One region of the Humibacter sp. genome, then DNA from elsewhere that is predicted to be linked to it. Evidence: predicted binding sites of a transcription regulator. Region 1 holds the regulator's gene; the other holds the start of a gene.
What was found. The regulator HrcA, encoded in region 1, represses chaperone genes, less so after heat shock. The targets are predictions, from matches to a motif close to TTNGCACTCGNNNNNNNCGAGTGCNAA.
Positions count from the first base shown of each region.

Region 2: a site for HrcA is predicted at 1,690-1,716, ahead of ACTHNC_RS12595 (Hsp20/alpha crystallin family protein). Genes of this name have one in related genera too.

Region 1 is NZ_JBQCIE010000098.1:68,475-72,887, forward strand. Features, by position in the region: gene hemW (radical SAM family heme chaperone HemW) at 1-211, shown strand, start outside; gene ACTHNC_RS11930 (DUF4870 domain-containing protein) at 212-715, opposite strand; gene ACTHNC_RS11935 (DUF4870 domain-containing protein) at 785-1,408, opposite strand; gene hrcA (heat-inducible transcriptional repressor HrcA) at 1,746-2,792, shown strand; gene dnaJ (molecular chaperone DnaJ) at 2,849-3,946, shown strand; gene ACTHNC_RS11950 (16S rRNA (uracil(1498)-N(3))-methyltransferase) at 3,953-4,413, shown strand, end outside.
Region 2 is NZ_JBQCIE010000101.1:41,455-45,867, reverse strand. Features, by position in the region: gene ACTHNC_RS12610 (alpha-hydroxy-acid oxidizing protein) at 1-507, shown strand, start outside; gene ACTHNC_RS12605 (hypothetical protein) at 516-938, opposite strand; gene ACTHNC_RS12600 (class I SAM-dependent methyltransferase) at 967-1,620, opposite strand; gene ACTHNC_RS12595 (Hsp20/alpha crystallin family protein) at 1,786-2,247, shown strand; gene ACTHNC_RS12590 (aldo/keto reductase) at 2,338-3,174, opposite strand; gene ACTHNC_RS12585 (S9 family peptidase) at 3,269-4,413, shown strand, end outside.

The DNA of each region.
Region 1 (4,413 bases):
CGGCACGCGCGCCTTCGAGGACGTGCTGCTGCGGGTGCGCATCCGCGACGGCCTGCCGACGGAGGTGCTGAACCCGACGGGCCGTTCCGCGGTCGCCGGTCTCATCGCGGACGGCCTCGTGGACGCGAAAGCCGCCCTGCACGGATCGGTGGAACTGACCCGTGCAGGGCGGCTGCTGGCCGACGCTGTCGTGCGCCGGCTGACGGCGTGACTACTTCACCCAGTTGACGGTGAAGATGTACCTCGCCGGCTGACCGTTGCGAATGGCGTTCGGAACCTGAACGGCGTGCACGATGGCGATGACGAACAGTGCCACCGATGCGAGCCAGAGGATCAGCGCGAGAATCCACCCGACGAACGGGATGAGCGCCAGAACCCAGGCGGCGAGACCGACGATGAGACGGATCAACTGAAAGTTGAAGTTGTCGATGTTGGCTCGGCGGATGGGATCGGCGGTCTTGTCCTTGTCGATCAGGTAGAAGATCAGGGCGGGGATCCAGCTGAAGAACACCGACAACCAGAGGTTGATCTGGAGGTTCTGGAAACCGCCATCCGGGTACCCGGCCTGCTGGTACTGCCCGGGCTGGGCGTACGCTCCGGGAGGCGGAGGCGGCGCTCCGTACGGAGCCTGCTGGTAGCTGCCCTGCGGTGGCTGCGGCGAACCCTGAGGCGGAGCGTTCGGGTTCTCAGGGGGAGGCGGTGGGACGTTGCTCATGATCTCTCCTTCTTGGGTGGTGCGGATGCCTTGGGTGGTGCGGATGCCGTCGACGTGGCGGCAGCACGTCTACTTGATGAAGCGCACGGCGAACGGATAGCGGTAGCTGCCGCCCGCGTTGACGCGCATGCCGCCGATGATCGAGAAGACGACGTCGATCACCACGAGCGCCCAGCCCACCAGCGCGAGGATGAGCGCCAGAATGAACCAGCCGCCGCCGAACAGCAGGGGCACGAAGAGCGCAATGCGCAGAATGAGCGCCACGATCGCCCAGATGATCATGGCTCCCACCATGGTGATCTGGAAGTTGAGCGCCTCCTTCGCCTCGTTACGCACGCGCTCCCCGCGCTTGCCGAACGCGAGGTAGAACACCAGCGACGGGATGATCGCGAGGATGGCGAGCCATCCCGTGAACAGTGCGAGGAACGAGATGGCCCCACCGAAGTGCGACCACGCGGCGTACGACTTGTCCTGCTCGGGCGTCAGCGGGCCGGCCGGAGCCGGCGTCGCGTACTGCGGCTGCTGAGCGTATTGCGGTGGCTGCTGACTGTACGGTTGCTGGCCGTACTGCTGTTGGCCGTATTGTGGCGGCTGCTGCCCGTACTGCGGCGGCTGCTGACCGTATTGAGGAGGCTGCGGCGCCGGCGGCGGATTCTCACCGGGCGGCTGTTGAGGGACATTCGGATCGCTCATGGCGGTGCGCCTTTCGACGGCATGCAGGATGCGTGTCTCGCCCTTTACGAGATAGCGCTAAAAGTACTGCCCGGCATGCTCGTCTGCAATGATTCCGCGCCGGCACCCGCGTACTGGGGCATTAGCACCCCGACCCGAAGGGCAGCGGATTCTCAGTCCGCGGCGGTGGTGACTAACCTGAAACTCCTCTCACCCGATCGGCTGAGGTCGCGACAGGTCCCGACTCCCGGATCAAGAGCAGCATCCTCGTCGCGCCCCCGGGATATGATTGGCACTCGACCGCAACGAGTGCCAATCGCGTAGGGCCGGAGTCGATGACCGGAAGGGAGCTGGCGCCATGGTGACAGAACGCAGCCTCGAGGTCCTCCGTGTGATAGTGCAGGACTACGTGGCCTCCCGTGAACCCGTCGGTTCGAAGAGCATCGTGGAACGGCACGGGTTCGACGTCTCGGCCGCGACCATCCGCAACGACATGGCGGCGCTCGAAGAGGAGGAGCTCATCGCAGCTCCGCACACCTCGTCAGGGCGAGTTCCGACCGACAAGGGATACCGGCTGTTCGTCGACAGGATGTCCGAGCTGCGCCCGCTCTCCAGCGCACAACGTCAGGCGATCGAGGTGTTCCTGGGCCAGTCGGTCGACGTGGACGACGTTCTCGCCAGAACCGTGCGCCTTCTCGCCCAGCTCACGCACCAGGTCGCCCTGGTGCAGTACCCGTCGGTGTCTCGAGCCAGGGTGCGGCACATCGAATTCGTTCCCCTCGCGCCGCGCCGTGTGCTGTGCGTGCTGATCGCCGACTCCGGCGTCGTCGAGCAGGGCGTCGCCGAGCCGGAGAGCGACCTGGGTGAGGATGCCCTCGCCGAGGTTCGCGCACAGGTGAACGCCCAGAGCGCGGGGATGCGGCTGGCGGACGCGGCGGCGGTGTTGCGTCGCCTCCCTTCCACTCTTCCGGCCGAGCGATGGACGCCGCAGGCGCGGGAGACCGTCGCCTCGTTGTGCCAGGTGATCGTCGATCAGATCGAGGCGACCCGACAGGAACGGCTCATCATGGCGGGGGCCGCGAATCTGGTCCGGACCGAGAACGACTTCAGCGGCAGCGTCACGCCCGTGCTGGAGGCGATCGAGGAGCAGGTGGAGCTGCTGAAGCTGTTCGGCGAGATGGCCCGCGAGATGGACAGGGAGCAATACGGCGTCTCTGTGCGGATCGGGCGCGAGAACGCGGTATCGCCGTTCTCCGAGGCATCCGTCGTGGCAAGCGGCTACGCCGGTTCCGGCATCGACGTCGCGAGGCTCGGCGTGCTCGGGCCGACCCGCATGGACTACTCCAACAACATGGCCGCCGTACGCGCGGTGGCCCGCTATCTTTCCCGGCTGCTCGGCGAATGACCCTGCCGGTGGCGAGAAACGTTCACAACACGATCAGTTAAGGAAACCCCTCTTCCGTGGCCGACCACTACGAAGTACTCGGCGTCGCCCGCGACGCCAGCCCCGACGAGATCAAGAAGGCATACCGCCGCCTTGCACGCGAACTGCACCCCGACGTGAACCCGAGCCCCGAGGCCGCCGAACGGTTCAAGCTCGTCACGCACGCCTACGACGTGCTCAGCGACCCGCAGCAGAGGCAGCAGTACGACCTCGGTCCGCAGCCGGGGTTCGACGGCGGCGGTTTCGGGTTCGGCGACATCTTCGAGACGTTCTTCGGCGGCGCGTCGGGCGGGGCTCAGCGGGGTCCGCGATCCCGCAGGGAACGCGGACAGGATGCCCTGCTTCGCGTGGAGGTGGACCTCGACGAGGTCATCTTCGGAGCCCACCGCGACCTCGAGGTGGACACCGCCGTGGTGTGCGAGACGTGCGGCGGCTCATGCTGCCAGCCGGGCACCGCACCGGTAACGTGCGACATCTGCCACGGAACGGGAAGCATCCAGCGCACCGTGCGATCCCTGCTCGGCAACGTGATGACCTCATCGCCGTGCGGCACCTGCCGCGGGTACGGCACGGTCATCGCCACCCCGTGCGTGACGTGCCAGGGTCAAGGCAGGGTCCGCGCTAGGCGCACCGTGCCCGTCGACATCCCTGCCGGCGTCGACACCGGACTTCGGCTTCAGATGCCGGGCAGCGGCGAGGCCGGCCCGGCAGGCGGCCCGAACGGCGACCTGTACCTGGAGATCAAGGTGCGGCACCACGACGTCTTCAGCCGCGACGGCGACGACCTGCTGTGCACGCTGACGGTCTCGATGGCGGATGCCGTGCTCGGCGCTCACACGAAGGTGAAGGCGCTCGACGGCGACATCGACCTCGAGCTGAAGCCCGGTGTGCAGAGCGCCGACGTCATCACCGTGAAGGGCAGGGGCATCACACACCTGCGCGGCACGGGACGCGGCGACCTGCGCGTCGGCGTGCAGGTCGTGACGCCGACCAAGCTGGACCGCAAGGAGCGCGACCTCATCGAGCAGTTCGCGAAGCATCACAAGACGGAGGAACCCTCTCTCGCACGGTTCCAGCAGGGACTGTTCGCCAAGCTTCGCGACAGGTTCCTCTAGGCGAGCATGGCCAACCTGTACCTCCGCGAGGACTTCGACGACGCCGTCGTCGGCGGCGACATCGTGCTCGAAGGCGCAGAGGCCAAGCACGTCGTCAGCGTGAGCCGCACTCGGGTGGGCGACGCGCTGAGGGTGACGAACGGGAGCGGACTCGTCGTCGACGGCGCCGTGCAGAGCGCGGAGCCGTCCCGTGTGGTCGTACGCGTGGATGCCGTCACTCGCGTCGAACGGCCGCATCCGCGGATCGTGCTGGTGCAGGCGCTGGCGAAGGGCGACAGGGACGAGCTGGCCGTTCAGGCGGCGGTCGAGCTGGGCGTCGACGAGGTGGTGCCGTGGCAGGCATCCCGTTCCGTGTCCCGATGGCAGGGAGACAAGGCGCTCAAGGGTGTTCAGCGCTGGCGCACGATCGTGCGGGAGGCCACGAAGCAGTCCATGCGCGCCTGGCTGCCCGACGTCGCCGAACCGGC
Region 2 (4,413 bases), on a different contig from region 1:
CTGCGCTCAGCGATCCCCCGGGCGGCGGTCGAGACCTTCCTCGACGTGTTCGCCGATCCGACGCTCACCTGGCACGACCTGGCGTGGCTCCGGTCGATCACCAGACTGCCGATCGTGCTCAAGGGTGTGCTGCACCCTGACGATGCACTATCGGCGATCGACGCGGGTGCCGACGCCGTCGTCGTGTCGAACCACGGCGGACGTCAGGTGGACGGCGCGATCGCCGCGCTCGACGCCCTGCCCGGCGTGGTCGCCGCCGTCGACGGTCGCGTTCCCGTGCTGTTCGACAGCGGCGTGCGGTGCGGCGCCGACATCTTCGTCGCACTCGCACTCGGAGCCTCCGCCGTCGGAATCGGCAGACCGTACGTGTACGGGCTCGCAGCCGGCGGGGAGGCGGGTGCGCGCGAGGTGCTGACGAACCTGATCGCCGAGTTCGACATCACGATGGCGCTGGCCGGGTGCACGTCAGTGGGAGGCATCACCCGCGAGACGCTCGCAGACGGCTGAGCGCCGGGTCAGGTCGCGGCGTCCGCCGTCGCCTGCGTGATCAGGGCGAGCACGGCGTGCGCGTACGCCGTCTCGGCGTCGGTCGCGTCGAAACGGGCGTGCACGCCGTCCCTGGCCGTCTCGACGACGTAGTCGCCGGCATCCGTACGGCTCAGGGAGACGAACGTGCCGCCTAGCAGGCCACGAAGCTGGTCCTCACGCGGCAGCCACACTGCGTTCTCGACCGCAACCGAGTCGAGCGCCCACTCGGTCGTGCCGTTGAAGCCGAGGATCGTGCCGGTGTCGAACTCGTGCGCCTCGATGGTCATGTCGCTCACCGTGAACGTCTCGCCGTCGAACTCGCCCGAGTCGATGGCGAAGACGTCGCCGGAGGCCGGATGCCACACCAGTCCGTTGTCTCGCAGCTCGCGCGCCAACTCGGTGGTGATCATCCCGCCATTATGCGTCGCGGGCACCGACTCAGGGTGCGGGAACGAGCTCCGCGAGCAAGCACACCTCCAGCGGTTCGGGCAGCACCCAGGTGCTCACTCTGGATACCTGGTAACCCGACTTCGCCGCCAGCGCTCGCAGCGCCTCCTCGGTGCCGACGCGCGCATGCAGTTCGTCGTGCGTGCCGTGCGGGCGCCGCTGCTCGCCGTGGCTCATCGCCTCGGCGACCTCGGGCACGTCGCGCGCATCGTCCGTTCGGAACACGCCGACCACGACGCGTCCGTCGGGCGCGAGCACGCTTCGCCAGGATCGCAGGGCATCCGCCGGGTTGGGCAGGAGGTGCAGTGCGGTGACGCACGTGACGAGGTCGAATGAGGCGTCTTCGAGCTCGGGTGCGATCGAGGCGTCGCCCACGATCAGCTGTGCTTCTGGCAGGTGTCCGCGCGCGACAGCGATCATGCCGGGAGACAGGTCGACGCCCACCTTGCGGATGCCCTTCTCCGGTAGTGCCCGGAGCACGAGGCCGGTGCCCGTCGCCATATCGAGCACGCTCCGCACGTTGCCGGTGCCGGCGAATCGCACGATGGCCTCCGCGAGTTCTCGGTGGAACGCGGACTCGTCATACTGGCCGGCACGCTCGTCGAAGCGGCGTGCGATCTCGTCGGGGCTCTCGGCTGTCTGCATGGCTCCATTCTGATCCCGCATCGGGTGCATCCCGCGTTCGCCGAGAGCGGAGGCCGAGGCACTAAATCGTTGGCACTCTCCATCGCCGAGTGCTAATCTGACCGTAGTTGAGTCAGTACGGCTCAACTTTGAATCATCGTGGATCGACCATGGAGGAGTAGAGAGATGGCAACCAACTACGACCCGTTCCGCGAACTCGATCGGCTGGCCGGCGCCATGTTCGGTAGCGGGCAGGGACCGCGGCTGATGCCGATGGATCTGTACCGCGACGGCGACACCTACGTGCTGAACGCCGACCTGCCCGGAATCGACCCCGGCTCGGTGGACATCGACGTCGACGGCCAGCTGCTGACGATCCGCGCCGAGCGGACCCTGTCGAGCGGCGACGGCGTGAAGTGGATCACGCGAGAGCGCCAGTCCGGCTCATTCCTTCGTCAGCTCAGCCTCGGCCAGGGAGTCGACACCGAGCGCATCTCCGCCAACTACGTGAACGGCGTGCTCAGCGTGACGATCCCGGTCAGTGAGAAGGCGAAGCCGCGCAAGATCGCGGTGACCAGCGGCGCGGTCTCCGATGAGCACCCGACCGTCACTGTCGAGGAGAAGCACGACAAGCCGATCGACGCGTGAACGTCGTTCGCGCCGAGCGCCTTCACTGACGCCCTCCTGACGAAGGCGGGGACCGGGAATCGTCCCGGCCCCCGCCTTGGTCGTCTCCCGCTACTGCTCTTCGTGATGGTTCGGGTCGCCCCCGAACAACCGTCCGTCTGACTTGCCGAGCGCGGTGATCGCCTCGACCTCTTCGGCGCTCAGCTCGAAACCGAAGACGTCGAAGTTCTCGTGCTGGCGTTCGGCGTTGCCCGACTTCGGCAGAGGAACGGATCCGAGCTGAACGTGCCACCGCAGAATGACCTGCGCCGGAGTGACGCCGTGAGCCGCCGCGGCATCCACGATCGCCTGCTCCTCCAGCACCGGCGAGTTCTTGCCGAGCGGGCTCCATGCCTCTGTGACGATGCCGTGCTCGTCGTGGAACGCGCGCAAGCGCTCCTGCGGGAAGTACGGGTGCAGCTCCACCTGGTTCACCGCAGGCAGCTCTCCGGTCTCGCGCTGCAGCCTGGTGAGGAACTCCTCCGTGAAGTTGGAGACGCCGATCGTTCGCACCAGCCCTCGATCGCGCAGATCGATCATCGCCTTGAACGTCTCCACGTACCGGTCGACGCTCGGGTTCGGCCAGTGGATCAGGTACACGTCGATCATCTCGACGTCGAGAGCGCGCCTGGACTGCTCGAACGAGGCCATGGTCTCGTCGTACCCGTGGTGTCGTCCGGGGATCTTCGTCTGCACGATGAGCTGAGCGCGCTCGAGTCCGGATGCCCGCATGCCGCGGCCGACGGCATCCTCGTTCTCGTAGTTGACGGCCGTGTCCAGCAGCCGATAGCCGGCCTCGATCGCCGACACCACGGCCCTCTCGCCCGTCTCGCCGCGCAACGGATACGTTCCGAAACCGATCGCGGGGATGCTCGTTCCATCGTTCAACACGCGCTGCGGAATGCTCATGCACGTAACGCTACCGACCCTGCACCGCGGCGAGGCGGGCGACGTCGCGGCGGTCGTCCGCGGTGGCGAGCATGTTACGGATAGCGTGGATCGCATGCCCGGTCTCGACATCGCCGCGCCCGCCGCCAAGCGGGTCCCGTTCACCCGTACACACCACGGAGACTCCGTGCAGGACCCCTACGAGTGGCTGCGCGACAAGGAGGACCCCGAGGTGATCGCGCACCTGGAGGCGGAGAACGCTTACACCGAGGCGCAGACCGCGCACCTGGAACAGTTGCGTGAGCGGATCTTCGAGGAGATCCGCTCACGCACCCAGGAGACCGACCTGTCGGTTCCGGTGCGCGAGGGCCGCTGGTGGTACTACTCCCGCTCGTTCGAGGGCAGGCAGTACGGCGTGCAGTGCCGCGCCCCGATCGCGTCCGACGACGACTGGACCCCGCCGACCGTGGCCGACGTGGACGCGGGCACACCAGCGCTCCCTGGCGAGCAGGTGCTCTTCGACGCCAACGCGGAGGCGGAGGGGCACGAGTTCTTCCGGCTGGGCACCTTCGACGTCAGCGCCGACGGCACGATGCTGCTGTACGCGGTGGACACGATCGGCGACGAGCGGTACACGCTTCGCGTGCGCGACCTCGTGAACGGCGGCGAGCTCGGTGACGAGGTGCCGAACACGTCGGCCGGGGCCGTGCTCTCCCCCGACGGTCGGTACGCGTTCTACGCCACTGTCGACGACGCGTGGCGGCCCGACACGATCTGGCGGCACGAGCTGGGAACGGACGCTTCCGCCGACGTGGTCGTGCACCACGAGAAGGACGAGCGGTTCTGGGTCGGCATCGGCGTCAGCCGCAGCCGCGGCTACCTCGAGGTGGGAATCGGCTCGTCGATCACGAGCGAGTCCAGGCTCATCCCGGCGGACGATCCGACCGCCGCGCCGACCGTCGTGTGGCCGAGGCGCGAGGGCGTCGAGTACTCGGTGGAGCACGCGATCGTGGCCGGCGATGACCGGTTGCTCATCGTGCACAACGACGGCGCCGAGGACTTCGAGCTGGTGGACGTCGCGGCATCCGATCCCGCCGGACCACGGCGGATCATCCTTCCGCACCGGCCCGGCGTGCGCCTCGAGTCGGCGGATGCGTTCGCCTCGCGCGTGATCGTCGAGTACCGCAGGGAGGCGCTCACCCGGGTGGCGGTGTTACCGCTGACCGGGGACGGCTACGGACAGCTGCGCGAGCTCGAGTT